Lujinxingia vulgaris: one gene and its partner. The protein of the gene in region 2 binds, or shares a complex with, the protein of the main gene of each other region. Links are inferred from orthologs where the notes say so. Each region holds a gene or a part of one and is shown on either strand. Other genes may lie near its edges.

The links.
Region 1: the proteins of FRC98_RS16110 (region 2) and uvrB are in contact, whole or in part, in a crystal structure (PDB 7EGT), measured with the Thermus thermophilus proteins. The link is inferred for Lujinxingia vulgaris from one-to-one orthologs. Residues at the interface, in WP_096412145.1 of Thermus thermophilus: His654, Arg656, Phe657, Gln666, Asp668, Glu669, Lys680, Arg681, Leu682, Ser683, Lys685, Tyr686, Ala687; in WP_096411307.1 of Thermus thermophilus: Glu23, Leu25, Arg26, Asp27, Gly28, Glu29, Arg30, Phe31, Arg55, Glu326, Asp327, Phe328, Glu379, Ser382, Gln383, His398, Gly400, Arg401.

The regions. Positions count from the first base shown.
Region 1 is NZ_VOSM01000010.1:139,769-153,716, forward strand. The notes cover bases 7,095-9,982. They hold uvrB (excinuclease ABC subunit UvrB), read right to left. Parts: upstream 9,618-9,982; coding sequence 7,572-9,617; downstream 7,095-7,571. Other genes in these bases: folK (2-amino-4-hydroxy-6-hydroxymethyldihydropteridine diphosphokinase), read left to right, coding at 7,095-7,480; FRC98_RS17280 (hypothetical protein), read left to right, coding at 9,953-9,982. Outside these bases: FRC98_RS17235 (LA_2272 family surface repeat-containing protein), read right to left, coding at 1-925; FRC98_RS17240 (zf-HC2 domain-containing protein), read right to left, coding at 926-2,401; FRC98_RS17245 (RNA polymerase sigma factor), read right to left, coding at 2,398-2,964; FRC98_RS17250 (DUF7107 domain-containing protein), read right to left, coding at 3,083-3,997; FRC98_RS17255 (hypothetical protein), read left to right, coding at 4,147-4,809; FRC98_RS17260 (FKBP-type peptidyl-prolyl cis-trans isomerase), read right to left, coding at 5,045-5,548; FRC98_RS17265 (tetratricopeptide repeat protein), read right to left, coding at 5,595-6,878; more of folK, read left to right, coding at 6,941-7,094; more of FRC98_RS17280, read left to right, coding at 9,983-10,402; FRC98_RS21700 (hypothetical protein), read right to left, coding at 10,511-10,660; FRC98_RS17285 (hypothetical protein), read right to left, coding at 10,826-11,185; FRC98_RS17290 (hypothetical protein), read right to left, coding at 11,279-11,797; FRC98_RS17295 (hypothetical protein), read right to left, coding at 11,874-12,311; FRC98_RS17300 (hypothetical protein), read left to right, coding at 12,501-12,854; FRC98_RS17305 (ATPase, T2SS/T4P/T4SS family), read right to left, coding at 13,258-13,948. UniProt on the Escherichia coli protein: The UvrABC repair system catalyzes the recognition and processing of DNA lesions. A damage recognition complex composed of 2 UvrA and 2 UvrB subunits scans DNA for abnormalities.
Region 2 is NZ_VOSM01000009.1:41,954-56,096, reverse strand. Bases 7,261-10,343 are described here. They hold FRC98_RS16110 (ATP-dependent helicase), read right to left. Parts: upstream 10,000-10,343; coding sequence 7,522-9,999; downstream 7,261-7,521. Also shown: FRC98_RS16140 (M56 family metallopeptidase), read right to left, coding at 1-962; FRC98_RS16135 (BlaI/MecI/CopY family transcriptional regulator), read right to left, coding at 955-1,377; FRC98_RS21655 (hypothetical protein), read right to left, coding at 1,660-1,818; FRC98_RS16130 (M48 family metallopeptidase), read left to right, coding at 2,036-2,833; FRC98_RS16125 (tetratricopeptide repeat protein), read right to left, coding at 2,931-4,508; FRC98_RS16120 (hypothetical protein), read right to left, coding at 4,826-5,338; FRC98_RS16115 (isocitrate/isopropylmalate dehydrogenase family protein), read left to right, coding at 5,703-6,722; FRC98_RS16105 (GNAT family N-acetyltransferase), read left to right, coding at 10,350-11,150; FRC98_RS16100 (TraR/DksA family transcriptional regulator), read right to left, coding at 11,249-11,659; FRC98_RS16095 (PEGA domain-containing protein), read left to right, coding at 12,063-12,467; FRC98_RS16090 (hypothetical protein), read left to right, coding at 12,646-14,143. UniProt on the Escherichia coli protein: A helicase with DNA-dependent ATPase activity. Unwinds DNA duplexes with 3'-5' polarity. Translocates on single-stranded DNA with 3'-5' polarity. Initiates unwinding more efficiently from a nicked substrate than double-stranded DNA.

The DNA of each region.
Region 1 (13,948 bases), on a different replicon or contig from region 2:
TGTCGCTGACGTTGACCGCAGCGACCTGGGCGCCCTCGATGGTGCGCGAGTAGTTGAAGGCCGAGGCGACCTGGGCGCCCTCAAAGTCGCCGTCGTTCCAGCTGGCTATGAGGCCAATCTGGGCGCCGGAGCCCCGGCGCGCGGTGTGGTTGATGAGGCCTATCTGCGTGCCCCGGGCCTGCTCATGACTGCCGATGAGGTTGAGCGTCAGCGGGGCGCTCGGCGGGCCGAAACTCACGCCGGGGAGAAGCCCCAGGCGAAGCGAGCCGGGGGGCTCCAGTGCGGGAGGTTGGGAGGCTGGCGAGGGCGTTCTGGCAGGTGCGCGGGCGGAGGCGGCCTCGGCCACCTCCCGGGTTCGCAGCGCCGAGAGGTTGGCCAGGGATGCGGCTTTGCGGGCGGTCCGACGCGCGGCTTCCTGGTTGAAGAGGGCATCGACCTCCGCGTCGGCGCGCGTTTCTATGAGGCTCCTTGTGAGCGCGACGCTCTCGGTGGCGAGGGCGGAAGCCCGAGCGCGGGCGTCGTCGCCGTGGGCCTGGCGCGCGGCGGTGATCACCCAGGCCAGGCGGCTTGCGGCCTCGCGGATGGCCTCGGAGTCAGCCTCGGGCCCAAGCTGCGCGCGGTGCTCCAGGCTGGGGGTGCGCAGAATCACCACGCAGCGCTCACTACCCTCGGGCACCCAGAAGAGGCGCCAGCTCGCCGGGGAGGCGTCGGCGTTGGTGGTCTCGGCGTCGGCGGAGAGGTTGAGCTCGGGGAGGCGCAGCGCGAGCTCGGCGCGCAGCTCGTCGGCGGCGTCGGTGTCGGCGCAGGCCGAGACGGTCTGCAGCTCCAGACGCTCGGCAGCAGGCTGCGCCCGCGCCACAGCGGAGCTGGTGAGGTGGGCCGCGAGGAGCGCGAGGGTGAGGGTGCTGGCGAGCCTGACGCGCACTCAGCGTCCCCCGCAGTGGGGGCTCTGTGCGCGGCGATCGCCAAGGAGCCGGCAGAGCTCGTTGATGGCGATGGGCGCGGCCATATCGTCGGGCCAGGTGTTGGCAAAGTAGGTCAGGTGGTCGATGGCCCGATGCTCATCATTGAGCTGGCGGTAGTAGAGCAGCGCCAGATCCAGACGCACCGTGGCCGCAGCGCGGTCGCGGGAGCCGAGCACCTCGAGGAGATCTTCGTAGTGAGCGGCGGCCTTTGCGAAGTTGCGCCGGCGCATGGCCTCCTCGGCCTCCAGACGCAGGGTGGCCGGGCCGGGGGCGCGGGCGGTGGAGTTTTCTGGAGATGTCTGGCGAGGGGAGGCCTGGCGGATATTGGGCGCGGACGCGGCCTGGTCGTCGGCCAGATCATCGGAGGTGGGCTGGGCGCTGGCGCGGGCTCGGGCGGCCTCTTTCGCCAGGGCCTGACGGGCCCTGTGGCTCTCCGGGTCAACGTGGGTGGTCACCGATGCCCAGCGTGTGGGGGGGATCGGGCGCTGGCGTCCCTCGGCCCAGGCGCTGCCACCGAGCACCGGCTCCTCCTCGCCGCCTTCCTCCCGCACCACCACCTCGCCAGTGATCACACCGAGCTCCGACTGGTCGGCGTCGACATAAAAGGCGGTGCCCACCACGGTGGCCTCGGCGCCGGGGAAACGCACCTGCAGGGTCTGGTTTTCGGTGGGCAAGAACTCCAGCACGAGCGTGCCCTGGCGAGCCTCGATCTCCCAGCCCTGCTCCAGCACCGAGATGCCCCAGCGGGCGTCGTCGGAGGCGAAGAGGCGCAGCGCGTCGAGCTCCAGCGTGGGGGCGCTCTCGGCGTCTTCGGCCGCAGCCGGGGCGGGGCGTCCCCCGGCGAGTGTGGCGGCGTTGTCGCTGGCTGTGGGCGCGTCGTCTGCGGTGGTGGCGACGCCATCGGAGGGGGAGTGAGGCTCGTCGACCCAGCCCGAGAAGATCAGCGGCCAGGCCAGAAAGGCCACGAGCGCCGCGGCCAGCGCGATGATCAGGTGGGCGGCCGAGGCGCTGCGACGCGCCGGCGTGTCGTCGTCGCTGGAGGTTGCGGTGGAAAACGCGCCACTCGGCGGTGGGCCGATGCGGCCTGTGGGCGTAAGGCGATGTGCCGGGCGCTCGCCAGTGGGTGGGGCGGCCGGCCAGGACTCACCAGGGGAGCCCAGGCGCGCGTCGTCGCCGCGAGTTACCCCGGGGTGGGGCGCATCCAGGGTGTCTTCAATGCGCGAGAAGAGGGCGTCGGCGTCAAAAGGCACCGGATCGGCCGGATCCCAGATCGTGGCTTCGTCGAGCATATCGCCCAGACGCTCGACGTAGTCGCGGCAGCTGGCGCAATGCTCCACATGCGCGTCCAGGGTTGCCAGATCACTGCCGGAGAGCTCCCCGCGGCGCAGATCGAAGGCGTCGATCCGGATCTTTTTGCAGAGCTCACTGCTGCTCATGGCCGCTCTCCACGTTGGGTGGCTTCGAGCACCTCGCGCAAATCTTGCCGCGCGCGGCGCACCCGGGAGGCCACCGTGTTGAGCGGGTCGCCGGTTAAGTCGGCGATCTCGCGCAACTTCATGCCCTCGATCTCATAGAGCACAAAGGCTTCGCGATGATCCAGGGGCATCTTCTCCATCGCGGCGTAGAGGCCGCGCAGCTGATCGCGGGCCTCCAGGCGCCGCCAGGAGCTGCCGGACTGGCGCAGCGGGCGCCAGTCGTCGAGCGAGACGGTCTTCTTGCGCCGTCGCAGGTGATCGATGGCCACGTTGCGCGAGACCCGGTAGAGCCAGGTCGTGAAGGTGCAGTCGCCGCGGTAGTCCGCCAGGCAGCGGTGCACCTGCACAAAGACCTCCTGAACCACATCTTCCAGATCGCCGCGGGGCCCGACCAGCCGCCCCACATGATGCGCCACATAGCCGACGTGGCGCTCGTAGAGCTGCCGAAACGCGACGCGATCTCCGGCGGCTGCGCGGGTGATCAACGTCGCGTCGACGTCAAACTGGGGTTCGGTCTGGGCCATAAGGGCGGCTCAACATCGGTCAGAGAGTCGGGGGCACCGGGTGCCGGCGGATCTTCGGAGAAAGTCCGAAACGTTGCAAGCGGTTACACTTTTTGCCGACACCCGGGCATTGCTTCTCTTAGAAGGGTACGCACAGACCGTCGAGGCAGCGCGAGTTATCTGCGCAGTCGCTGCTCAGGGTGCACTCCGGGTTGGTCTCGTGGGCGGCCACGCAGTAGCCCTCCACGCAGGTGTCGCCGGCGCCGCCGATGATCTCGCAGTCCTCATCGCAGGTGCAGGCGGAGCGGCAGCGGGCGTTGACGCAGTCTTCGTCCGGGTTGCAGTCCGCGCCCACCCGGCACTGGGGGCCGGGGCGGTGGTCGGGGCGGCAGACGCCGCTGCGGCAGTACTCCCCGTCGGCGCAGGCCGCGTCGCTCTCGCAACGATCCAGGCAGAAGCCGTTGATGCAGGCACCCGTGCCGCAGTCCTCATCGTAGACGCACTGGTCGCCGCCCTGGCGGTCGGGCTGGCAGATGCCATCCTGGCAGACCTCGGTGGTCGGGCAATGCAGATCGTCGGTGCAGGTGACCTGGCAGCGCCCATCGAGGCAGAGCGAGCCGAAGGGGCACTCGTTGTTGAGCACGCAGCTGTCGAGCGGGCCGCAGCCGGGCTGGCCATCATCTTCGACCGGGCAGTCGTCATCGCCGGTATCTGCGCCATCATCGCCGGTATCTGCGCCATCATCGCCGGTGTCTGCGCCATCATCGTAGCCGGCGTCATCATCGTAGTCGGAGCCATCGTCGTAAGGATCGTCGCTGTCGCGGCAGCGGCCGCTGACGCAGCGCTCATCGTCGTCGCAATCCGAGCTCCAGGTGCACTCGGCCTCGGCGCAGACATCGTCGTCACACACACCGCTAAAGCAGTCGCTGTCGCGATCGCACTCGCAGCCAACTTCGCCGTCGCCACCCCAGCTGTGGCCCTCTTCAACAATCAGGCAGGCGCTCGAGAAGAGCATCATTGCCAGCACCATCATCAGCTTGAGCACATGTACCATGGTCGACCTCCAGAAGAAGTGGGTCGGGCGGTCGATTTTTCGCCCGCTTTTTCACACAATGACGAGCGCCCCTCGATGGAGGCCTCAAACCCTTGGTCGGAAGGTCGGCGTTTTTTTGTGCAAACCTTTTCATTTTTTCTGGAGACGGCATGACCCCACCCCTCTCAACACCGCTTCGCTGGCCGCTGATCGCGCTGATGGCCGGTCTTCTGGCCTGCGGCGACACGGCCGATTCGCCCGACACCTCCGATCCAGACGCTGGCGAGGAGCCGGTCGGGGTGGATATCTCAACGGGGGAGGGCGCGCGGGTGGAGCCCACCGAGACGACGCCCACCCTGGTGGTGGAGGAGGAGAGCTACACCTTCTCGCGCGCCTATTTTGGTCTGACCCACGCCGACGCCACCGAGTCCGGGCGCACCGAGCTCTACATCGAGGCGGTGGAGGGCGGCGATGAGGGCTGCCCCACCGAAGATGGGGCCTCACCCGAGCGCAACATGCTCGTGCAGGGCGTTTATCTGGATGAGGAAGGGGAGCCCGCAGCCGAAGACGCGCAGCTGATTATTTTTGATTATATGGGCGACTTTGTGCCGCCGGAGGCCAACCCGCCGCTTTTGCGCAGCGAGGGCACCCCGCAGCTCACCCTCTTTGAGGCCGAGGTCTGCGAGAGCTGTGTTGGCGAGGCCCAGCCCGAGGGATTTTTAAAACTATTTGTGGCGGGTGATACAACGGAGGGCGGTGTGGTCCGCGGGATGATCGAGGCCACCCACTGCGAATCGCTAGACGTGGGGCCGCCCACGCTGCCCACGCTTTAAGGTGTTTTGACCTGACCCCGGCGCCTCAATGGCGCCGGAGTTTTGTTTTGCAAGGGCATGATTTTGTTGGGTTTTCTGGTGTGTTGAACGCGTCGCAACCTTCTTCGCGAACACGGGCGCGCGTTGCACCCTTCTCCCTGAACGAAAACCCCTGAACGAAAAAAACGAGCGCTGCCGGGGGGGCAGCGCTCGTTTTTTTTTTGACCAATCAATTCCGGCGGTGCCGGGGCCCGACTCAGTGCGAGTGGGTGCCGTCGATGCCGTGCGGGTGCCCGTGATCGAGCTCCGAGGCGTTGGCGTCGCGGATGCCCTCGATCTTCACGTCGAAGAAGAGGGTTTCACCGGCCAGGGGGTGGTTGTTGTCGACCATGATCTTGTCGCCTTCGATTCCCACGACCCACAGGGGCATCTGGGAGCCGTCGGGCATCTGGGCGGCGAACATCATGCCTTCGTGAATCTCGGCGCCGGGGGGGAAGGCGCTGCGCTCGACGGGCTGCGGGCCGGGGCCCTGCTTCTCGCCATAACCCTCGGCCGGGGCGACCTCGGCTTTGAAGGCGTCGCCGACCTTTTTGCCGGTCATCTGGCTCTCCAGGCCGGGCACGATGTTGCCGGCGCCGTGGAGGTAGGCCATCGGCTCCTGACCTTCGGAGGAGTCGAGGACTTCGCCCTCTTTGTCGGTCAGGGTGTAATGAAAGATGACGACTTTGTCGTCGGCGACGACCGCGTTGAGGTCGGACATAAAAGCTCCTGAAACGTGAGCGTGTGTGTGATGCCAAACGATCAGGTCAAGGCGTCAGAAGCGCATCGACGCCAACCCGTTCGGCGTAGCGTGGGTCCAAATCCTGGACCTTTTGGAGCAAGCTAGTCGCGAGAGGGCGATCATTCAAGCGCCGCAAGGCGATCATCGCCAGCTCGTAGGCCTGTCGGGCGTTGAGATCGGGTTGTTTTTCCAAGAGCTCGATCTGGCTGCGCACCATCTCATCGGGCGCGCCCGAGCGTGAGGCGATCTGCAGAAGTCCCAGGCCGGCGGCGATGTTATTGGGCTCAAACTCCAGGGCGCGGCGGAAGTAGCGCTGGGCTTCTTCAAAATGGTCTTCGCCGCGGGCCATGGTGATCTGCCCGTCGGCGACCATGATGGCGGCCTGCTGCTGCGGGCCGGGGGCGGAGGGCTGCAGCACCGCGGAGTTTTGCGCCGTCGGGGGCTGACCGGCTGCGATCGGATTTTGCGCGGCCGGAGGTTGCGCGGAGGGAAGTTCGTTTTGCGCGGCCGGAGGTTGGGTTTCTTCGTCTGGATTTTGCCCGGCCGCGGGCTGGTTTTGCGCGACCGGGGGTTGAACATCGGCGTTATTCTGCGCGGCGTTCGCGCTGCTCACGGCGTTCTGGGTGGCCCCGGTGGTGCGGGCCTGGCGGGCCTCCAGCCGGTTGATCTGCTCGGCGATGCCTGCGGCGTTGAGCCCGCGGAAGGGGCCAAAGGCCGGGTCGAGCTGGCGCGCGCGCTTGAACGCAGCGAGCGCCCGGTCGGCAGCAGCGCTCTCGCGCTCCATCTGCGCGAGGTTCAGGCTGGCGTCGAGCACGTGCACCACCGCCTCATCGGGGCGCGTGGTTTTGAGCTGGTCGATGAGCTCGCGGGCCTGGGCCTCCTGGCCGAGCTGCACATAGCTCCAGGCCAGGGCCGGCGCGGCCGGCGACGAGGTGCCGCCGGCCTCCACCGCGTCCTGATAGAGCGCCACAAGCTCCATATAACGCCCGGTGAGCAGAAAGACCTGCTCGATGGACTCCAGGCGCTGCACCACATCGGCGCGCGTGAGCAGCGAGGGGGCGTTCTGCACAAAGCTGTCGGCGATCTCGGTGTAGTTGGCGCGCTCGGCCTCCGAGAGAAGCGCTGGCGAGGAGGCGCGGGCCGGCTCGGCCTGCAAGTCGCGGCCGGACCAGGGGCTTAAGTACACAAGCGAGTCCGCCTCTGGTAGGTCTGCTTCCGAGCAGCCGGCGGTGGCCAGGGCGACTGTGCCCAGAAGCGCCAGACTCAGCGCGCGTCCGCTAGTTTGTCGATGTCGACGATGTCGCGTCATCATTTTCGTTATCAGGGGGCCAGGCATGGCGTCCTCGTTTTGAGCTCGGGAGCAGCGAGACTTTGAGCAAACCCACCTTAGACGGCAAGCCTTCCCGGGCGATCATCGCGCTGGGCACCAACCTGGGCGATCGGGCCCTGGCGCTCAAGCGCGCGCTCGACGCCCTCGACCACCTGCCGCGCAGCGGCCTGGGCGCGCTCAGCGCGTTTTATGAGACGCAGCCACGCATTGTCGAGGACCAACCGCTCTTTTTAAACGCCTGCGCCGAGCTCTTCACCGAGCTTGCTCCTCTCGATCTTCTCGACGGGCTGCTCGCCATTGAGCGCGCGATGGGGCGAGTGCGTCTGCAGCCGAAGGGACCGCGAGCGATCGATCTGGATCTTTTGTTTTATGACGATCAGACGCTCGATCATCCCCGGCTGACCCTGCCGCATCCGGCGATTGCCGAGCGGGCTTTTGTGCTCGTGCCCCTCTGCGATATCGCCGCCGAGCTTGAGCATCCCGTGCTCGGCGTGAGCGCCCAAAAGCTTCTCGAAGGCTGTGAGGATGCGGGCTGGGTAAGGGAGTTCGAAGAGGCGCCGGCGCTGACTCTTTTGTTCTGATTTCTTTTGATAAAAGGTGAATGAAATCAGTGGCTTGCGTGGCTTTTGGCTTCTCAGTCGTCCTTCATCAAAACCCACCCGATCGTCCTGATTAACCTACGCCTAAAAACCTCGCCTGAACCGCCCGCAGCTCATCGCGCAACCTGGCAGCATCCTCGAAACGCAGCTCCCGGGCGGCGACCTTCATGGCCTCGCGCAACTTCTCGATGCGTTTCTCCAGAAGCTGGGGTGTCTCCTCGGCGCCGGGGCTCAGCACGCCGGAGGTGTCGTCGAGCAGCGCCGCGGCCTTCTCGTAAGGGCTGGCATCGGGCGCGGCGTCGGGGTCCGGCGGAACGTGCTGCTCCAGGTCGGAGATCTTTTTGGTGATCGTGCGCGGCGTGATGCCGTGGGCCTCGTTGTAAGCGAGCTGAATCTCGCGGCGGCGGTTGGTCTCCTCGACCGCCTCTTTGATGGAGCGGGTGAGGGTGTCGGCATAAAGGATGACTTTGCCTTTGGAGTTACGCGCAGCACGCCCGATGGTCTGAATCAGGCTGCGCGTCGAGCGCAAGAATCCCTCTTTATCGGCGTCGAGAATCGCCACCAGACTGACCTCGGGGATGTCCAGGCCCTCACGCAGAAGGTTGATGCCGATGAGCACGTCGAAGACGCCTTTTCGCAGGTCGCGAATTAAGTTCATGCGCTCGATGGTGTCGATGTCGCTGTGCAGGTAGCGCACCTTCACGCCGAGCTCTTCGAGGTATTCGGTGAGATCTTCGCTCATGCGTTTGGTGAGCGTTGTGACGAGCACGCGTTCGCCGGCGTCGACGCGCTGGCGAATCTCGCCATAGACGTCGTCGACCTGCTCGAGCGCCGGGCGGATCTCGATCTCCGGGTCGATGAGGCCGGTCGGGCGGATGATCTGCTCGACGACCACGCCCTCGCATTTCTCAAGCTCGTAGTCGCCCGGGGTGGCCGAGACGAAGATCACCTGGTTGATGTGATTCTCCCACTCCTCGAACTTCATGGGGCGGTTGTCCATCGCGCTGGGCAGGCGAAAGCCGTGCTCCACCAGCGTGGTCTTGCGGGAGCGGTCGCCGCGGTACATGCCGCCGATCTGCGGCACGGTGACGTGCGACTCGTCGATGACCAGCAGGTAGTCGTCGGGGAAGTAGTCGAAAAGGCAGGGCGGGGCAGCGCCCGGGTCGCGGCCGGAGAAGTGGCGCGAGTAGTTCTCAATCCCGTTGCAGAAGCCCATCGTCGCGATCATCTCCAGGTCGAACTGGGTGCGCTGCTCCAGGCGCTGGGCCTCCAGCAGCATCCCGCGCGCCACGAGCTCCTCTAAACGCTCGCGCAGCTCGGCCTTGATGGACTCCATCGCCAGCTTCTTCTTCTCGGGGAGCACGGCGTAGTGGGTGTTGGGGTAGACGGCGATCTTTTCCAGCTGGCGCAGCCGCTTTCCGCGCAAAGGATCGATCTCGTAGATCGCCTCGACCTCGTCGCCGAAAAACTCGATGCGAATCGCCTTATCCTCCTCGTGCGCCGGGAAGATTTCCACGACATCGCCCCGCACCCGGAAGGTGCCGCGGTGGAAGTCCATGTCGCGACGCTTGAACTGCATCTCCACCAACTTCTCCAGCACACTATCTCGCCGTACCTCGTCGCCCTCCTCCAGGAACAACAACATCCCCATATAGGCCTCGCCGCTCCCCAGGCCGTAGATGCAGCTGACCGAGGCCACGATGAGCACGTCGTTGCGCTCAAAGAGGCTGCGCGTGGCGGAGTGGCGCATGCGGTCGATGGCGTCGTTGATCGCCGAATCTTTCTCGATGAAGGTGTCGGTCGAGGGGATGTACGCCTCGGGCTGGTAGTAGTCGTAATAACTTACGAAATACTCCACCGCGTTATGGGGGAAGAGCTCTTTGAATTCGGCGTAAAGCTGCGCGGCCAGCGTCTTGTTGGGCGCCATCACGAGCGTCGGTTTGTTGACCTGCGCCACCGTGTTGGCGATCGCAAAGGTCTTGCCCGTGCCGGTCGCCCCGAGCAGCGTCTGGTAGCGCTCCCCGCGCTGCAAGCCCTCGACCATCTGCTTGATGGCGGTGGGCTGGTCCCCCTCTGGCGAGTATTCGGTCACAAGCTCGAACTTTCTGGACTCTCGCACGGCCACACCTCTGCTTCTCTGCTTCGTTCCGGTAAACCACCGCTTCGCCACGGCGACCCTGCGCCGGCGCATCACCACCTGCGATCCGGCGCGTTTTCACATGAATGGTAAGCGCCAGAATGCCGGTACATCTGTACAGGCGTAGGTGGGGAAGATCAACGGTTGGGTCCGAGAACTATTCCAGCCGATGGTCAGCCAACTCGGTGGGGGGAAACGACGTTCTTGGGGTTCTTACTTTTTGTGCTTTGTTTTATGTGGGATGGGGAAGATCGCGCACGTCGCCGCGAACGTGCGAGCGGTGCGGAGTGTCAGAATGCCCGTCTTCAGGAGGTTTTATGAGTAAAGACCCTTACGATCTTATGGCGAACTACGACTACCGGAAGACGGAAGAGTACAAGCGGCATGAGCGTGCAATGGCGGAGCTTGACGCGATGACCCCGGAGGAACAGCGCCAGACGCTGATCGATGCCGGGATTCTCAACGAGGACGGGGAGCTTGTGGAGCGTTACGGGGGTACCGCGCCGAATCCGGAAGAAGAGGATGACTGGAACTTTGAGAATCGCTCAGCAAGCGACAATGCGATGAGTGAAAGCCCTTATGATCTCATGGCCAACTACGATTACCGCAAGACGGAAGAGTACAAGCTCCATGAACGGGCGATGGCCGCGTTTGATGCAATGACCGACGAGGAACAGCGCCAGACGCTGATCGATGCCGGGATTCTCAACGAGGACGGTGAACTGGTGGAGCGTTACGGGGGTACCGCGCCCAATCCAGAAGATTGAGCGACGCGCCTTCTCGTTGAGAGCAAGCCGAGAGCAAAAAGACGCCGGCGCGGCCTTGAGGGGCCGCGCCGGCTTTTTTGTGTGGCGAGGTCGTGTGCCTCTCAGGCGTCAATCCCCCGCAGGTGCCGCCACCTCGCTGGCTTCGGCGGAGCTGGCTTCGGCGGTGTCGGAAGACTGGGGTTGGGCATCCAGCGCGAGCACGATGGCGACTACGGCGATCAGCGCGACGATGGCGAGTGTGATCAGGACCTGTTTCATCGCCTCCCTCCTGGCGAGTGGGTGGGGCGCCCGGGCGCACGCTTCTGGCGTGGCGCGCGGGTGGTCTGCCCCGGTTTGGGTAGTCAATGATGGCAGCCTACCGCGAAGGAGGGAGGTAAAAAAGAGGGGAGATGTAGCGAATGGTGAAGAGAAGACCAACACGCATCATTCATCCCCATCGCTCCAGAGATCGGGCAAAACCTCGAACTCGCCAGCAAATCGCGGGTCTTCGCGAGGCTCCTTCATCCATTTGAGCTCGTCGACCAGGCGTGCGAGGCGATGATCGATGACCGCCCCCTCAAAGGTGGTTTCCGAAATGTTTTCGACGGGGTCGCGGGGCAGCGTGACAGGCTCCAGACGATCGAACCAGACGCTCAGTGGGTGAAGAAACACAACTCCCCGATCCAGCAGATAAGGCTTTTGTTCGACAGGCAAAATCGCCCAGGTGTCGCCGTAAAGGACCGCGACGATGGGGTGGTGGGCAACCATGTAGAATCGCGTTTTTTTAATCAGGGGTAAGGGCATGTCGCTTCCTTCAGAAATAAAGAGTGGAGGGCATGTAAGTGACTGTAGATATTGATGAATTGGGGGGGGGGTTAAATGGACGATATGGCGCGCCTAAAACCCGACTGGAATCCGTACTTTTGAAGGTAATGCGTCGTGGATCCGATGTACCTCGGAGGGCACATAATCGCCCTCGCCATACGCCTGAATGAGCGCATCGAAGCTCCAGCGATTCGCCTTTTTACCCGCCACCTGCCGCGTCACGATGTTGAGGATCGCCGCACCAATCTGCGACTCGCCATCGACGCAAAAACGTCGAAACGCCGCGCGCGTCTGATACCCCTTCAGCACCGCCAGCGTGATGTCGTCCAGGTCGCCGGGGATGTCTTCAAAACGCGTAAGCCGCTCGCCATCGACCGTGGCGACCTCCAGCGCACGGCAGAAGTAGGCGGCGAGCACGGCGAAGGCGATGTCGTCGAGCTCCAGGCCCGGCGAGTCGCGGAGGTCGAGGGCGGCTTCAACGAGCCGGGTGGTGAGGGGATCGGCGGTGAGTTCGCTCTGGTGGAACCAGCGTGTGGTTACGGGGGAGAGGAGGTCGTGGGTTTGGGGGTCGAGGGTGAGGGTCGAGGGCATCGTAGAGATCCTTTACGTGGATGAAGTCGTTGTGCGTTGTGAGGATCACGCATCGGTGCCCCCGGAATTTGTCCTCTCAAACGTGTTGGCGTTTCGCATCCTCAACGCGGCGACGCGCAAGCTCGTCATCACCCCAGGCGGTCGTACCCACAACATATGCCGCCACTCGCCGATGGAGCTCTTCAGGCGCGGTGTTGGGGGGAACCTCATCGCCCACAAACCACCAAATTTTATGGTCGGGCACATATGTGATGTCGACATAGTCGCCGTGTGGCACTCCCAACCAGATTTTGTCGCCATCGCGCTCCACAATGAGCTGGTCGGCAAGCGTGGGATCACTGGCGTCGATGACGAAGGGGGCGAAGACGGCGGTCAACGCGTCATAAAGCGCCTGAGCATCGGTGTGGCTGGAGAGCGCGGCTTCAATCTGCTCCTGCAACGCGTCGCCAAGGGCAACGACCGCGTCGTACCAGGCGTCCGGATCCATCGTCGAAATATCAGGAAGTTTGCTCATCTCACGCTCCGCTGCAGGTCGGGCCGAAAGCCCGGGTTGGGTGAAGGACTCCCTCCATATAGCGGGCCGAAGTGCCAGCTGCGAATGCTAAAATACTCGTAAAACGACCATTGAAGGTTTCGCAGATCGCGTTCCCCCTCGCTATCTCTGAGGTGAGAACACGCTTTCACATCCACCTGAGGAGACACCATGAGCTTCTTTATCCCGGACCGCAGCAACCGCCCCACCGACGCCGACGACCCCACCGGCGGCACCCGCGAGCTGGCCACCGACAAACCTCCTAAAACCATCGAGTTGGTTGACGGGCGGGTGGCGGTCGTGGAGGCCGCCAGCGTCGATGGTTTTCATATGGTCTATTATTACTTCGACGCCACAGGCCTGGAGGGGGCCACGACCGCGGATCTGCAAGCGTTTATGGCGCGCTCCGGAATGGCGTTTGGCTCCAGGCATCCGGACGTTTCGATACATCTCTCAAGCTCGGCGACAAAGGACGCGCAGGGGAGGGGGATCTGGGAGTTTTGTGTGACGTATGATTGGGGATGAGGGGGGAAGGGCGGAAGCGTCCGGCTCCCGAGGTAAAAATTTCTCTCCCGGGGCGGAAGCGTCCGGCCCCCGAGGTAAAAATTTATCTCCCGAGGCGGAAGGCTCCGGGCATGGGGCGAAAAATCTGCGCGAAGGTACGGAAAGTTCCGGGCTATTGGCGAAAAATCTGCGCAGACATGCGGAACGATCCGGGTATAGGGCGAAAAATCTGCGCCGATATCCGGAAGTTTCCGGCCCCCGAAGTAAAAATTTCTCTCTAGAGGCGGAAGGCTCCGGGCCAGGAGCGAAAAATTTCGCTCGGGAGGCGGAAGCGTCCGGCTCCCGAGGTAGAAATTTCTCTCCCGGGGCGGAAAGCTCCGTGTTTTCTGTGAGATGTTTCGTCTCCCCCCTCCACCGCCCTCCCTTAATTGAGAAAATTCACCAGCTCCTCCGGCGGAATCACCCCCTGGCGGGCGAGGTCGATGGCGCGTTCGGCGAGCGGTGTGACGCCGCTGGCCTGGGCGGCCTGGCGCAGGCCGGAGGAGGGTTCGTCGGCGGCCAGGGCGGCGCGGAGTTGGTCGGTCAGCGGCATGAGTTCGACGACCGGGGTGCGGCCGCGGGTGCCGTCGCCGGCGCAGGCCGGGCAGCCGGCGCCGCGGTAGGTTTTAAAGCCCATGGGGGCGCCCTGGGGGAAGAGCTTTTGGGTGAAGGCGACCGGGGCGGTGAAGGGTTCGCGGCAGTTGTCGCAGATGCGGGCGGCGCTGCGCTGGGTGAGGATGGCGCTTAAGCCGTGGGCCAGGGCTTCGACGGGGACGCCGAACTCGCGCAGGCCCTGCAGCACGTGCAGGGCGCTCTTGCCGTGGAGGACGCCGACCACGCGCACGCCGCGGCGGGCCAGGTTGAGGGCCTGCATGACGGTCTGGGGGTCGGGGAAGTCGCCGATGCCGAGGACGTCGACGTCAAAACGTACGAACTCGGAGATGGCGGCGTCGAAGCCAAAGCCGCGCTCGGGTTGGATGAGCGCCTGCTGCACGCCGGGGATGGTGGCAAGGATGTCGTCTTCCAGCGAGGCGACCTTGAGACGGCGGTCGGCGCCCAGGCGTTTGAGCAGCGCG
Region 2 (14,143 bases):
TGTTCGAGCAGGCCGAAGCCCTCCAGATGAGGCACGCCGAAGATGGCGAGGGCCGTAAGCAGGAGGATGATATGTCCCAACGTCTTTACAGGTGCAGGCGGTCCGTCGAGTAGAAGTGTGACTCGGAGTCGAAGCGCGATCGCATTGTCACCGCATAAGGCAGCGGCGTTTGGGAGCAGCGCGCCACAGCGAAATCGGGCGGCCTTGACGATGCTCTCGGCAAGCGCCAGGGGTTCTCCGCCGTGATGAACGGCCTCTGTATCGCAGAGCGCCTCTCGAGCGCTGCGCCAACGAGCGAAGTCTGCCTGGAGCAACGATCCCGCTGGATTAACGCTCAGACACAGCCTGATCATGAAGCTGCGCAGAGTATCGAGCCCGGTGATGTGCGCATACTCGTGCAGGAGCGCGGCCCGCAACATCGAGGCGTCCGCGTCTCTGACAAAGCACGCATCCATCACGACGATGGGCCGCAAGAGCCCGAGCGTGAAAATGGGCTCGGTGGAGTGTTCGACTACGGCGATGCGAAGCGAGCGCAAATACGCATCGTTTCTGGCGATCAAGCCAATGCTTTGGCTCAATTCATGCGCATCACCGAGGCGGTGCAACGGTGTTTGTGGCCACTCTCGCCAGAGCCGCACGCCGACGGTCAAAACGATGCCTGCCAGCATGAATCCCAGAAGCATAAACGTGTCGACACAGGTCGTTGCCACATGATCCATCAGACAGGGATCTGCGGCGATGCCCGGTTCACTCTGATGCAATGCAGACGAGGTCAGCCATAAAATCGGCAGAAGAGTTGGCGCAACGAGCCAGCCAAAGGTTGTCTCGGAGCCAAAATTCGCCCAGGACGACGTGCGTCGACGGCTCCAGGCCAGCGCTCCACGGCAGAGGAGCGTTAATAACGGGATCACAACAAAGAAGGTCGTCGCTACTGCCGCCAGCGGGAAATACACTTCATTCATCGTGTTTTCTCCGCTTGCGGATCAAGGCTTCGAGGCGGTCGAGCTCATCGTGGTCAGCCTGGGCGACCCGCTCCACGAGAAGAGCAACGGCCGCTTTCTGTCCAACCGGTGGGAGGCTCTCCAATACTTCTCGCGTCATCGCCTCAATGAACTCGGTACGGCTCATGATCGCGGTGTAGAGGTAGCGTCGTCCTTCTTTGCGGCGCGTTAAAAGATCTTTGTCGTAGAGTCGGCTTATGGTCGTCATGACCGTCGTGTATGCGATCTCGCGCTGGGTCTCGAGGATTCGGTGGACGTCCGCTACAGCGAATTCTTCCCAGCCTTCGTCCCAGACGATCTCCATAATCTCGGCTTCGAGGTCGAAGAGCGAGGTGCGAAGCCCCTGTTGCTCGGGTCGAATTCGGATGCCTTTCACGATGAACTCCAGATCAGGGTACGAGGGGCGGTCACCTGTGCCGCCCCATATCTTACGAGCGGCGATAGTAGATGTCAAATACGATTGACGGTAGTAGATGGGCGTCCGTCTGTTCGCTTGCAATCGAGGGCACGCTCACCAGCGCAGGGACAGAATCTACTCACGGGAAAGACGTTGCACCCGTCAACGCTCTTACGCTTGTGCGACAAAAAAGCGCCGCTTTCGCGGCGCTTTTTGGCGACTGGAGGTTCACCGGATGAAGATCCGTAAGGTGTGGTGAGGCTAGTCCTCGTCAGCCTGCGCCTCTTCGGCCTCGGTGAGCATCGCCTCGACCTCGGCGACGTGTTCGGGCTCCATGCCCTCGATCATCTCGCCAAGGGCGCGGCGGGCTTCAAGCGGGGTCATGCGTTCTTTTGCGAACTCTACGCAGATCAGACACATAGCTCTCTCCGAAGTTGGGCGTTGAGGCGCGTCTCGGTGTGAGGAAGCGCACCTCGGGGTTGCGAGTAAGAAACGCAGGGTAGACGCGGCGGCATTCCACGGCCAGTGGCCTTCGAGGTTGTCGGCGCGCGTTGCTTGATTAAATCTATACGCGCTTGATGCGTCTTTAAATGACTGTGTGGCCCGGGAGCGGGCTTCGATGAGGCTGGAGGAAGCAATGCGACGATGGATGACGATGGTGTTGATGGTGCTCACGCTGGGGTCGGGCGTGAACGCGCTGGGTTGTGCGACCACCCCGGGGCGGGCGGCGGCCGATGCGCTGGTACCGATCAGCGATGAGGTGGCCATGGGCCGCCAGATGGCCGATGAGCTGGAGAAGGAGCTTACGATGCACCCGGACGCCGAGGTGCAGCGCTATGTGCAGCAGCTCGGTGAGCAGGTGGTGCGCGCGGTGCCCAACCGCCCAAGCGGGCTGGCGTTCAGGTTTAAGGTGGTCGACGACCCCTCGCAGATCAACGCGTTTGCGATCCCGGGCGGCGGTATCTACGTCTACTCCGGGCTCTTGCGGGCGATGGAGAGCGAGTCGGAGCTTGTCGCGGTGCTCTCCCATGAGGTGGCGCATGTGACGCGCCGCCATATCGCGCAGCGTCTTGTGACGGCCTATGGCATCGACGCGCTGGCGCAGCTCGCGCTGGGGCAGAACCCCGGGCTGCTCGGTCAGCTGGTGGGGGCGGTGGCCGCCCAGGGCTTTATGCTCAAGTACAGCCGTGATCATGAGCGCGACGCCGATGAGTGGGGGCTGCGTTATATGGTGCGTATGGATTACGACCCGCACGGCTTTGTGACCTTCTTCAGAAAGCTCGAGGGCGACGGGCCGCAGCTTCCCGAGTTTTTGCTCACCCACCCTCACGCCGATGATCGCATTGAGCGCATCGAAGCGCTCATCGCTCAGCTGCCGCAGACGCCGACCCGCGATGGGCGAGAGGCGTTTCAGGCGATGAAGCCGAAGTTCTGATGGCGTCTGCGTACGACGCGTTTTGCTGATCAAAAAAGCCGCCCCTTCGGGCGGCTTTTTTGCGGGTGGCGAGCTGCGACTCAGGCGATTGCCCGTCTCAGTTAGGCGCGTCGAAGCCCAGCTCGGCGAGGATCTCGTCGAGGGTTTCTTGCACGTCTTTTCGGTGCTCCCAGTTTTCGGGGGCGCACTCCAGGGCGGCGGCCAGGTCGCTTGCGGCCTGTTCGTTTTCTTCGGCAGCGATCCACATCGCGGCGCGCTTGAGGTAGGGCGTGGGGTAGTAGGGATCGATCTCGATGGCGCGCTCCCAATCCTCAATGGCGCCTTCCAGGTCGCCGTCGATCATGCGGGCGCCGCCGCGGTTGGCCAGTGCTTCGACATCGTCGGGGGCGAGCTCCAGGGCGGCGTCGTAGTCGGCGATGGCGCCTTTGAAGTCCTGGTCGAGCAGGCGGGCGTGGGCGCGGTTGTAGTAGTGCATCGGCTCGGAGGGCTCAAAACCGATGGCGAGCCCGAAGTCGGCGGCGGCTTTCTGGGGCTCCTCGAGCTGGAGGTAGAGGTAGCCGCGGGCGGCGTAGACGTCGACGAAGTCGGGCTTGATCTGAATGGCCTTCTCGTAGTCTTGCAGCGCGTAGCCCAGCTCGCCTAGCACCCGGCGCACGTTGCCGCGCTGGAAGAGGGCGATGAGGTGGCGGTCGTTGAGCTCCAGCGCGCGGTTGAGGTCGGCCATGGCACCGGAGAAGTTGTTGCTGGCAAAGCGGGCGACGGCGCGGTTGATCCAGAGGTCGGCGTCGTCGTCGACCTGTTCGAGGGCGGCGTCGTAGTCGGCGATGGCGGCTTCGACCTGGCCGAGCGCGTGGTGGGTGAGCGCGCGGTTGATGCGAGCGGCCACCGAGGTCGGGTCGAGCTTAAGGGCGCGATCGAAGTCGTCCTGGGCGCCGCGCAGATCTTCGAGGGCGCCGCGGGCGATGCCTCGCTCGACGAGCGCGTCGATGTCCTCGGGGTTGAGCTCGACGAAGCGGGAGAGGAGGGCCTCGGCCGACTGGACGTCGCCAAGCTGCATGCGCTCATCGGCCAGGTTGCGAAGGGCGTTCGGGTCGTCGCGATCAAAGCCTTCCGGGAGGTCGATGGCGTCGAGGGCGCTGAGCTCGCCCCGGCGCACGCCTTCGTCGAAGCCGGCGACGATGGCGTCCATCTGGGAGCTGACAAAGGCGGTGAAGGCTTCGTGGTGCTCTCGGAGCACGGCCAGCGGCGCATCGACCCGGGACTGCAGCGTGTCGAGATCGGCGTGGAGGTCGATGTCGGTGTCGGCCGCCTTACTAAAGGCGCTCAGCCAGGCTTCGCCCGAGATCTCATCAAGCGCCGGGGCGTCTTCGGCGAGCAGGGCTTTGAGCTCGGGGAAGATCGCGTCGAAGTCGCGCTCATCGGCGCTGACCAGCTCCAGGTGCATCGAGGCGGTCACAAAGGCGCGGGGTGCGCGGCGGGGTGCGGCCACAAAGAGCAGCCAGGTGGCAGTGAGTACGGCGCGGGCGACGTCTTCATCTTCGCGGGCCGCAGCGGGAAGATCGCCGGTGCGCGAGAAGAGTTGAATGGCGGCCACCAGCGCGCGATCGCTGAGCGCGTGCTCCTGCTGGGCGGTCTCAATGAGGTGGGCGATGGCGTCAAAAGGAAGCGTGGTCATCAAAGAGCTCGGGGGTCAGGCGCGGAAAGAGCCCGCGGTGGGCGCGAGGGCATAACGTGCGCGGATCTAACCCGATGTGAAGCTCAGGACAACCATCGCCGCAGGAGCACGGCGCGCCGCGAGGGCTCAGGAGGGCAGCGCCCAGGTCCATACCGAGGTCAGGGCAAGGGTCAGCAAAAGCACCAGTGAGATAAGCAGGCGGACCAACGAGGTTGTTGCCATAGGTGCCTCCAACGTCAAAACAGGGGTGTCTGGCGGCCCGGGGCCGCGGCGCGGCCGCGCAAGATGGCAGTGGCGGGATCTGCGCCGGGCACCCTTTAGAAGTCGATGCGCAGCAGCGGGACGCGCACCGTTTTAGGAAGCTCGTGCTCCAGCATGTAGCGGCGCGCGGCCAGGGCGTCGGCGTTGCGCTCCTCGCGCACGACCAGCTCGACGGCGCCCGCGGCCGTACCGACCAGGATGCCGCCGCCGGCGAAGTAGGCGATGGTCCAGGGCGTATATTCTCGCCCCGAGAGCAGGTAGACGCCCGTGCCCACAAGACCGCCGGTGATGCCGCCCAGAAAGGCGTTTCTGGCGAGCACGCCCATGTAGTTGGGCGACTCCGGCTCGGTGATGATGGTCTGGCGTTCGCGTTCCTGGGTGCCCTCGACCGGGTCAGTTTCGCGTTCGCGTTCCTCGATGACGCGATCTTCGACGCGTTGAACGTCAGCCTCGGGAGTCGTGTCGGCCGCAGCCGGTTCGGCGGCGCGCGCATGTGCGGAGAACGCGGTGATGGCCAGCGCGACAAGGCTCAGCATCACCAGCCATCGGGGTGCCCAGGATAGTGCCATGGTGGACCTCCTTATGCGGCGTGAGACGTTCGGCCCACGAGGCGCACCGCGGACCGGTTCCCCCCGAGTCGAGCCGAGATCACTATTCACACTATGAATGTAATTCCGAGGTGCTCATCACCAAAAAGTTTCCCTTGCAACCGCCGCAGAAGTGCGACCGGGGTGGGCTCAGGAGGCAGGGGGATAAGCTCAGGCGGCGGGCCCCTTTTCGGGGCTATTGACCCCGATGGTGGGGCTCTTCTATGGTGTCGCCGCCGCGCGCCCCTTAAAAGGTGCAAGACGCCTCAGGCGCGCGCGATGAAGCTATCGAATAAGGTCAATGACGCCGCGTAAGAAGCGCGGCGATCACGTAAAGGGAGTTGTCATGAGCCGTAAAGTGTCCCTGATTCGCGGTGACGGGATTGGACCGGAGATCGTCGACGCGACGGTCTCGGTGATCGAGGCCCTCGGGGTCGATCTGGAGTGGGAAGAAGTTCGCGCCGGCTCGGGGGCTTATAAGGATCTGGGCACTCCGCTTCCCGAAGAGACGCTTCTGAGCATCGCCCGCAACCAGTGCGTGCTTAAGGGGCCGCTGGAGACGCCGATCGGCACCGGCTTCCGCAGCATCAACGTGGCGATCCGCAAGCATTTCGATATGTACGCCAACGTGCGCCCGGCCAAGATCTCGCCGGCGATGACCACGCGCTTCTCCGACACCAACGTGGACATGGTGATCGTGCGCGAGAACACCGAAGGCGCCTATGCGGGTATTGAGCACGTGATCCCGCCGAACCGTGCCGCGGCCGAGACGATCATCCTGATCACGCGCTGGGCCTGTGAGCGCATCGTGCGCTACGCCTTCGAGTACGCGCGCCGCGAGGGCCGCTCCAAGGTCACGCTGGTGCATAAGGCCAACATCCTCAAGGAGTCCAACGGGCTGCTGCTGGAGGTCGGCCAGACGATCGCGCGTGAGTACGACGACATCGAGTTCGAAGACATGATCGTCGACAACTGCTGCATGCAGATGGTCATTCGTCCGGAGCGTTTTGACGTGATCGTCACGGAAAACCTCTTTGGCGACATCCTCTCCGACCTGGCCGCCGGCCTTATCGGCGGGCTGGGTCTGACCCCGGGCGCGAACATCGGTGAGGGCGCCGCGATGTTTGAAGCCGTGCACGGTACCGCGCCGGACATCGCCGGTCAGGGCATCGCCAACCCCACCGCGCTGATGCGTTCGGCGGGCATGATGCTGGGTCACCTGGGTTATGTGAACGAAGGGAAGTTGCTGGAGAAGGCCATCACCAAGGCGCTGGCCAGCCCCTCGACGCGTACCGGTGACCTGGGCGGAACGGCCAACACCAAGGCCTACACCCAGGCGCTGATCTCGGCGATTCAGGAAGGTTAAGACCTTTCGGCCGGCGGCATCGTTTGTGCGAGGTCGTTCGTTTAGGTCGCTTTTGAGAGGCGGCTCAGCTTGAGCAGGTCGCTTCTGTGACGCGGCGCAACTTGAGCAGGTCGCTTCTGTGACGCCGCTTTTAAAGGGTCATAAAAAACGCCCACCCGGAGCTCCGGGTGGGCGTTTTTTATGGCGCCAATTCTCATCGATCGGTGACCGTGGGTCGGTCTGGGAGGTGACCGTGGGTCAGCTGAAAAAGTGACCGTGGGTCGGTTTGGGAGGTGACCGTGGGTCGGTTTGGGAGGTGACCGTGGGGCGGCTGAAAAGGTGACCGTGGGTCGGTCTGGGAGGTGACCGTGGGTCGGTCTTTAGGGTGACCGTGGGTCGGTTGGGAGGTGACCGTGGGTCGGTCTTTAGGGTGACCGTGGGTCAGAAAAAGTGACCGTGGGTCGGCTGAAAAGGTGACCGTGGGTCGGTTGGGAGGTGACCGTGGGTCGGTAAAAAAGGTGACTGTGGGTCGGTTGAGAGGTGACCGTGGGTCGGTTTGGGAGGTGACCGTGGGTCGGTTTGGGAGGTGACCGTGGGTCGGTCTGGGAGGTGACCGTGGGTCGGTTGGGAGGTGACCGTGGGTCGGTTTGGGAGGTGACCGTGGGTCAGCTGAAAAGGTGACCGTGGGTCGGCTGAAAAGGTGACCGTGGGTCGGTCTTTAGGGTGACCGTGGGTCAGCTGAAAAAGTGACCGTGGGTCGGTCTTTAGGGTGACCGTGGGTCGGCTGAAAAAGTGACCGTGGGTCACATGCGTGGGTCGATTATCCCAACACTTTCAAGAACTTGCGAATCACCGTCTGCTGACCTACCGCCGGAAAGTCGACGGTCAGTCGGGCTTTGTCGCCGGAGCCCGAGACGCCCACGACCTCGCCAATGCCGAAGCGGGTGTGGCTGACGGTCACGCCGATGAGCTGGTCGTCGCCGGAGGGGGTGTGGGTGACGTCCCACTCCTGCGGGGTCTGCGAGAAGCTCGACTCCCAGTCGGGGGTGTCCTGGGCCAGGTGCTCGTCGGAGGCCGGGGCCTGGTTGAAGTCGTAGGCCGCCGCGCCCTGGGAGGGGATATGCGGCTCGGGGAACTCGCCGTGGGGGGCGCCCAGACGTTTTCGACGGTCGCGGGCGTAGTCGAGCTCTTTTGCGGCGCTGCGCGGGTCGATGATGAGGCGGCTCGGATCGATGTCGAGCAAGAAGCGGCTGGGTTCGGTGTCTTTGAACTGCCCGTAGACGCGCCGCCGGCGCGCGTTGGTCATGTACAGACGATCTTCGGCGCGGGTGATGGCCACGTAGGCCAGCCGGCGCTCCTCGGCGAGCTCCTCGCTGTCGCCGGGGTCGCGCAGGCTGGGGAAGGTCTCTTCTTCGAGGCCGGCGACAAAGACCGTGGGGAACTCCAGGCCTTTGGAGCCGTGAATCGTCATCATGGTCACCGCCTGACCGGGGCCGTCGTCGCCGTCGGTGGATTGCACAAGCGCTGAGCGGTCGAGGAAGGCGCGCAGCCGAAGCGAGGCCGGGGCGGTGGTGAGCAGATCGTCGATGTCGTCGGGCATCGCCTCCTGCACTGAGGCGATGAGCGCGTCGCTGTTGGGATCCTGCTCGAACTCCTCAATGGCGCTTAACAACTCGCCGACGTTGCGGGTGCGATCTTCGGCGCTCTCGGAGTCGGTGCGCTCAAGGTGCTCGAAGTAGGCGATGCGCTCGATGAGGCGCTCAAGCACCGGGGTGAGCTCGTCGTAGTGGAGAAGATCGTCGCGGGTGGCCTCCAAGATCGTCCAAAAATCCTCGATGCCGCGGCGCGAGACGCCGCTGAGCTCCTCGACGCTCTCCACCAGCAGGCGCTCGGTGGCGTTGGAGGGTCGAGGGCGACGCGCGGCGAAGAGGTCGTTCTGGGCGGGGCGATCTTCCAAAGCGAGGAGGAGCGCGCCCTGCAGGCTCTCAACGCCGGGCACAGACGTTGCGGCGGCCAACTTCTCGAGCGTGGTCTTGCCCACGCCGCGGCGCGGGGTGTTGATGACGCGGGCGGTGGCCACATCATCGCGGGGGTTGAGCGCGCAGCGCAGGTACGCCAGCAGATCTTTGATCTCCTCGCGCGCATAAAAGCTCAGGCCCCCGATGATGCGGTAGGGGATGCCCCACTGGCGCAGCTGCTCCTCGAAGAGGCGGCCCTGGGCGTTGGTGCGGTAGAAGATCGCCACGTCGTCGAAGTTGCCGCCCTGGCGCGCCATATCGAAGATCGTCTCGGCCACATAGGCCGCCTCCTCACGATCGTCGGCGCCGGTAAACGCCACGATGGGCTCGCCGCCCTGGCGCTCGGTCCAGAGCTTTTTGGCGTGGCGGCGATCGTTGCGGGCGATGACGTCGTTGGCGGCCTCCAGGATCACGGAGGTGGAGCGGTAGTTTTGCTCGAGTTTGACCCGGGCAGCTTTTTCGTTGGCGTCTTCAAACCCTAAGATGTTGGCCACGGTGGCGCCGCGCCAGCGGTAGATGGCCTGGTCGTCGTCGCCGACCACGGTGAGGTTGTTGTGGGCGACGGTCAGGTGGTCGAGCAGCTCGTACTGAGCGGGGTTGGTGTCCTGGAACTCGTCGACGAGCACGTGCTGCCAGCGCTTGCTGTATTGTTTCGCGAGTTCGGGGTGCTCGCGAAAGAGCACGAGCACGCCCAGGATGAGATCACCAAAATCGACGGCGCCGGCATGGGTGAGGGCGCGCTGGTAGTTGGCATAGAGCTCGGCGTCGGCCTCGGCGCGGGCGTCATGGGCGTGTTCGTGGGCCTGGGTGGGTGTCCAGCCGCGGTTTTTGCAGGCGTCGATGTAGCTCTGCAGACGGCGCACGTCGGCGCGGGCGCGCTCATCGCCGGCTTCATCGAGGATGCGGGTGATCAGCCGGCGCTGGTCGGCGTCGTCGTAGATCGAGAAGTTCCAGTCCAGGCCGGCCGCCGGGGCGTGTCGGCGCAGAATCCGCGCGCCCAGGCTGTGGAAGGTGCTGATGGTGACCTGGCCACCCTGGCCCTGGCCGTCGAGGAGCTGGTCGACGCGCTCGCGCATCTCCTGGGCGGCCTTGTTGGTAAAGGTCATCGCCACGATCTGATGCGGTGCGACGCCCTGCTCGGCGATAAGATACGCGATGCGGTGGGTGAGCACGCGGGTCTTGCCGCTGCCCGCGCCGGCGAGCACCAGCAGGGGGCCGGCCGGGTGGGTGACGGCCTGGCGCTGATCGGGGTTGAGGTGTTGAAGCCAGTCCTGAGTCATTGTCATCACATGCAAAAGAACTTCGGGGCTGCAAATTTGTTCCGTTGGTGTTATGACCTGTGGCCTGAGGATTGGCAAGGCGCGCGGGAATGCAACGCCGCGGCGCTTATGTTTACCCGGGGGAAACGCCCCCACAGCAGCGCCCGAGGCGAGTTGTCGTCTTCGGGCGCCCCACGTAAACTTGAGTCTGGTTGTCGACAATCGCCCGCCTGCCCGGCAGCCGGCGCGGTGACGACCACGGACGCGGCCGCCGCCACTGAGGCGCCACGCGCCGCGATTTTTTTCGCCTACACCCCCGTTTCGCTCCCTGCTGGAGTGTGGCGGGGCGGGCGTGCAACCGGAGTGCCCCCATGGCTGTCGAAGAGCTTACCGAGCGCGAAGAGCTGCGAGAGTTTTTGGTGCAGGATCGACTGGCCAACGCTTATTTGCTCGGCAACCTCGATCCCTCTTATTTCCAGTTCTGCCGCTGGTACGGCTCACGCGATGAGCAGGGCAAGATCGCCAACCTGATGCTGGTTTACCGGGGCCTGAGCCTGCCGGTGGTCTTTACCAGCGGGCGTGGCGAGGATCTGCCCGACTTTCTGCAGGCCTGCTACGAGGTGGTGCCGGAGCGTTTTCATTTCCATGTGCTGGAGACGCAGATGGCCGATCTGACCTCGACCTTTGAGGTGGGGCAGGCCGAGGCGATGATCCGCATGGGGCTTGAGCGGGAGCATTTTGAGCCGGGGGTGCGCGATGAGCGCGTGGAGCGTCTGGGCCATCGCGACACCGCCCAGATCATGGCGCTCTATGAGCATTATCCCGACAACTTCTTTGAGCCCTACCAGCTGGAGACGGGGCTTTACTTCGGGATTCGCGATGAGGAGGGCGATCTGGTGAGCATTGCCGGGGTGCATGTGGTCAGTGAGACGCATGATATCGCGGTGATCGGCAACCTGGTGACCCACTCCGAGCGGCGGGGCCAGGGTCTGGCGACGGCGTGTACCGCGCGACTTCTCGAAGAGCTCTTTGAGCGCGTCTCGCTGGTGGCGCTTAACGTGCAGGTGGAGAACGCCCCGGCGATTCGCATGTATGAGAACTTCGGGTTTCGGGCCAACAACCGCTTCTATGAGGGGCGGTGGTCGAAGGCCGCCGAGCGCGCGCGGGCCTGAGCAAAGAAGCAAGCAACAGGTTCGAGGGGTCATGAAAAAAGCCACCATCCGCCGGGCGGATGGTGGCTTTTTGCTGTGCGGGGTGTCGCGCTTAAACCTTACTCCAGTGCCGAGAACATGCCCGGGCGCACGGCGTGCTGGCGGCGCTCTTCGCGCTCCTGGTCTTCTTTGCACTCGATGCAGAGCTCGGCCATGGGGCGGGCGCGCAGGCGCGCCTTTCCGATGGGGTCGCCGCATTCGTCGCAGTAGCCGTATTCGCCGGTGTCCAGACGGAAGATGGCGTCGTTGACCTTGTTGAGGAGGTTGCGCTCGCGGTCCTGGAGGCGAAGTTCGGTGGCGTTGCCCTGCTCGTCGGTGGACTCGTCGATGGAGTCGCGGGGCTCACGGTCGTTGTCGCGCAGCTCGTTGCGGGTGAGGTTGTTGCTGCGCACCAGCTCCTGGCGTTGGGCCTCCAGCGCAAGGCGCATCTCTTCGAGGAACTCTTCGGAGTAGTCGTCGTTCTGGCTCATGGGTGACCTCGTCGTTACGTCGTTGGGGCGGCGCGCCTTCGGCGCTGGCCGTCCAGCTCAGGCCGAATATAGGCAGCAGACGCCGGCAGCGTACTTCAAAGGTGCTCCGGATCCCAGAGGCGGGTGGGGGAGCGGGCAGGGCAATCGCAAAGTTTTATAAGGCTTTTTATGGAGAACTCACCCAATTTGTGGGGAGGGGGCTTGTGCCCCTCCGGAACTCCCAAGGCGGGGACCCACAAGGGGTCCCCCTACGGTGGCGGGTGGTGGGGACCGACTTTGCGATTGCCCCGGGGGGAGCGGGGCGGAAGTTGAAGCCCGGGGCGAATCATGCCACGATGCGCGCCGGTTGTGGGCGAGCCTTCGATTGGTTGTCCCGGATGATGCGAATGCGATGAGGGTTAGCGTGCTGAAGCGTGTGCTACAGACAGGTTTGCTGGCGCTGGTGCTGATGATGAGCAGCGCGTGCGCGTCGACGACGCTGGTGGAATCACAACCGGCCGGGGCGACGCTGATCCTTGATGGCGAGCGCTACGCCGGGCAGACCCCGGTGCAGATTCGCGACCTGCCCTGGGTGTTCAGCTCCCGCACCTATCAGCTCTCGATGGAAGGGTATCACCCGAGAGTGGTAGAGCTTGAGGCCACGGCCAGCTCCAAGAGCTGGGTGACGTGCGTGTGCACCGCGGGCATCATGTGGCCGCTGGTCTTTTTTGGTCGCTATCCCTCCGATGTTGTGGTGCGGCTGAGTCCGATCGAAGCGCCGGCGCGCGCGGAGTTCAAGCCCCAACCCTCGGTGAGCTTTCCCCTCTGAGTTCACCTCGCGCTATGCTTGTTTAAGTCCGCACCCGATGCGGCGCTACCGGTCCACTCGATCCTTTTGAAAAGATTGAGGGTTTCTGGTAGCACTCTTCTGGCCTGTAACGGGCTCCCACCTGCATTTTCCCTCCTGCTGCACTCCTCTTCGCAGCCCTCCAGCACGCGGAAGTTCTATGATCACGATCCCGAAGCGATTGACGCATCTCACGTTTGCGCTGGCGCTCATGGCGCTCTCGCCGGCCTGCTCCGATCCCGATGGTGAGGGGCAGCTGCCCGATACCGATGTGGAGCTGCCGGACGTCGGTGATGCTGGCGATACCGATGCCGACGTGCCGGATGTTGAGCCCGACGTCGACGCGCCGGATGTTGAGCCCGACGTGGAGCCGGATGCTGAGGAGATCGGTTATTGCGACCCGCAGGGCGAGGGCTGGGAGCGCGATGCCGATCAGGACGGGCTCTCCGACTGTGAGGAGCGCGAGCTGTGCACCGATGAGTTCGATCACGACAGTGACGGCGACACGCTCAGCGACCTGGAGGAGCTGCAACTGGGCACCGATCCCTGTTCGGCGGACAGCGACGGCGACGGGGTGAGCGATGAGGAGGAGGAGCTGCTGGAGCTCGACCCGCTCAACGCCTGCACCTTCCCGGCGCAGTATTACCCCGATCCGACGGCCTGCTCCGACGGCGACCTCTGGGCGGTGAGCGCGTGTGATGAGCCGGCCAGTGAGCCGACGGAGTTCTTTGTAAACGGGGTAGGGAACTGGGGGCTGGGTCTTCCGCCGGCCTATTCGAACTACACCAACCTGACGATCGAAGGCGCCAGCGTGGAGAACCGTCACGCCGCGGCGGTCTACGATGACCCGGCCAATGAGATCGCCGGTTTTGTGCTGGCGCAGGCCCCCGACGGCGTCAGCTCGGCGGTGCAGGCAGTGCAGGCCAAGCGACAGCTCTTGAGCGGCGTGGGCAACCTCGTCCAGGAGGTCATCGGCGGGGAGTTCAACACCCACGATTATAATACCGCGGCGGTGAGCCGTTACCTGATCCGTTCGCCGCAGCTGCGCTCGGCGCGCGCGATGCGTGACGCGTTGCTGGTGGCCACCGCGCCCTTTGGTAGCGCGGACATCAGCGGGCTTCCGGCGACCAGCGGTAATACCTACACCGACTACCGTGTCTACCTGACGACGGTGCTTCGCGATGGCCAGCTGATTACGCTTGTGGCGCTGGCGCCGGCCGAGAAGTACGAGCTTCAGGATAAGACGAAGTTCCGCATGGACGACTTGACCAACACCACCGCGCTGGCCACTGCGACGGCCAACGACGTGCTGCGCTGCACGCGTTTTCCGCCGGCCGATGAGATTCCGCAGGTGGAGTTTCTGTGGGTGCTCGACCAGTCGGGCTCCATGACGGATGACTTCGATCGGGTGCGCGATGTGGCCGAAGGGTTCTTTGCGGAGCTGCGCAATACGCCGCTCGATTATCGCCTGGGTGTGACCAACATGTGGGATGGTGGCGAGGGCAAGCTGCGCAGCCCGCCGGCCTGGCACCGCGATCAGGCCAGCTTCCTCAATGAGATTGAGGAGTGGGTTGTGGACTGTCAGGGCTGCTCCGGAAGCTCGGGCGGCTCGGAGTACGGGATTCAGAACGCACGCAGCGCGCTGGAGTACATGAGCA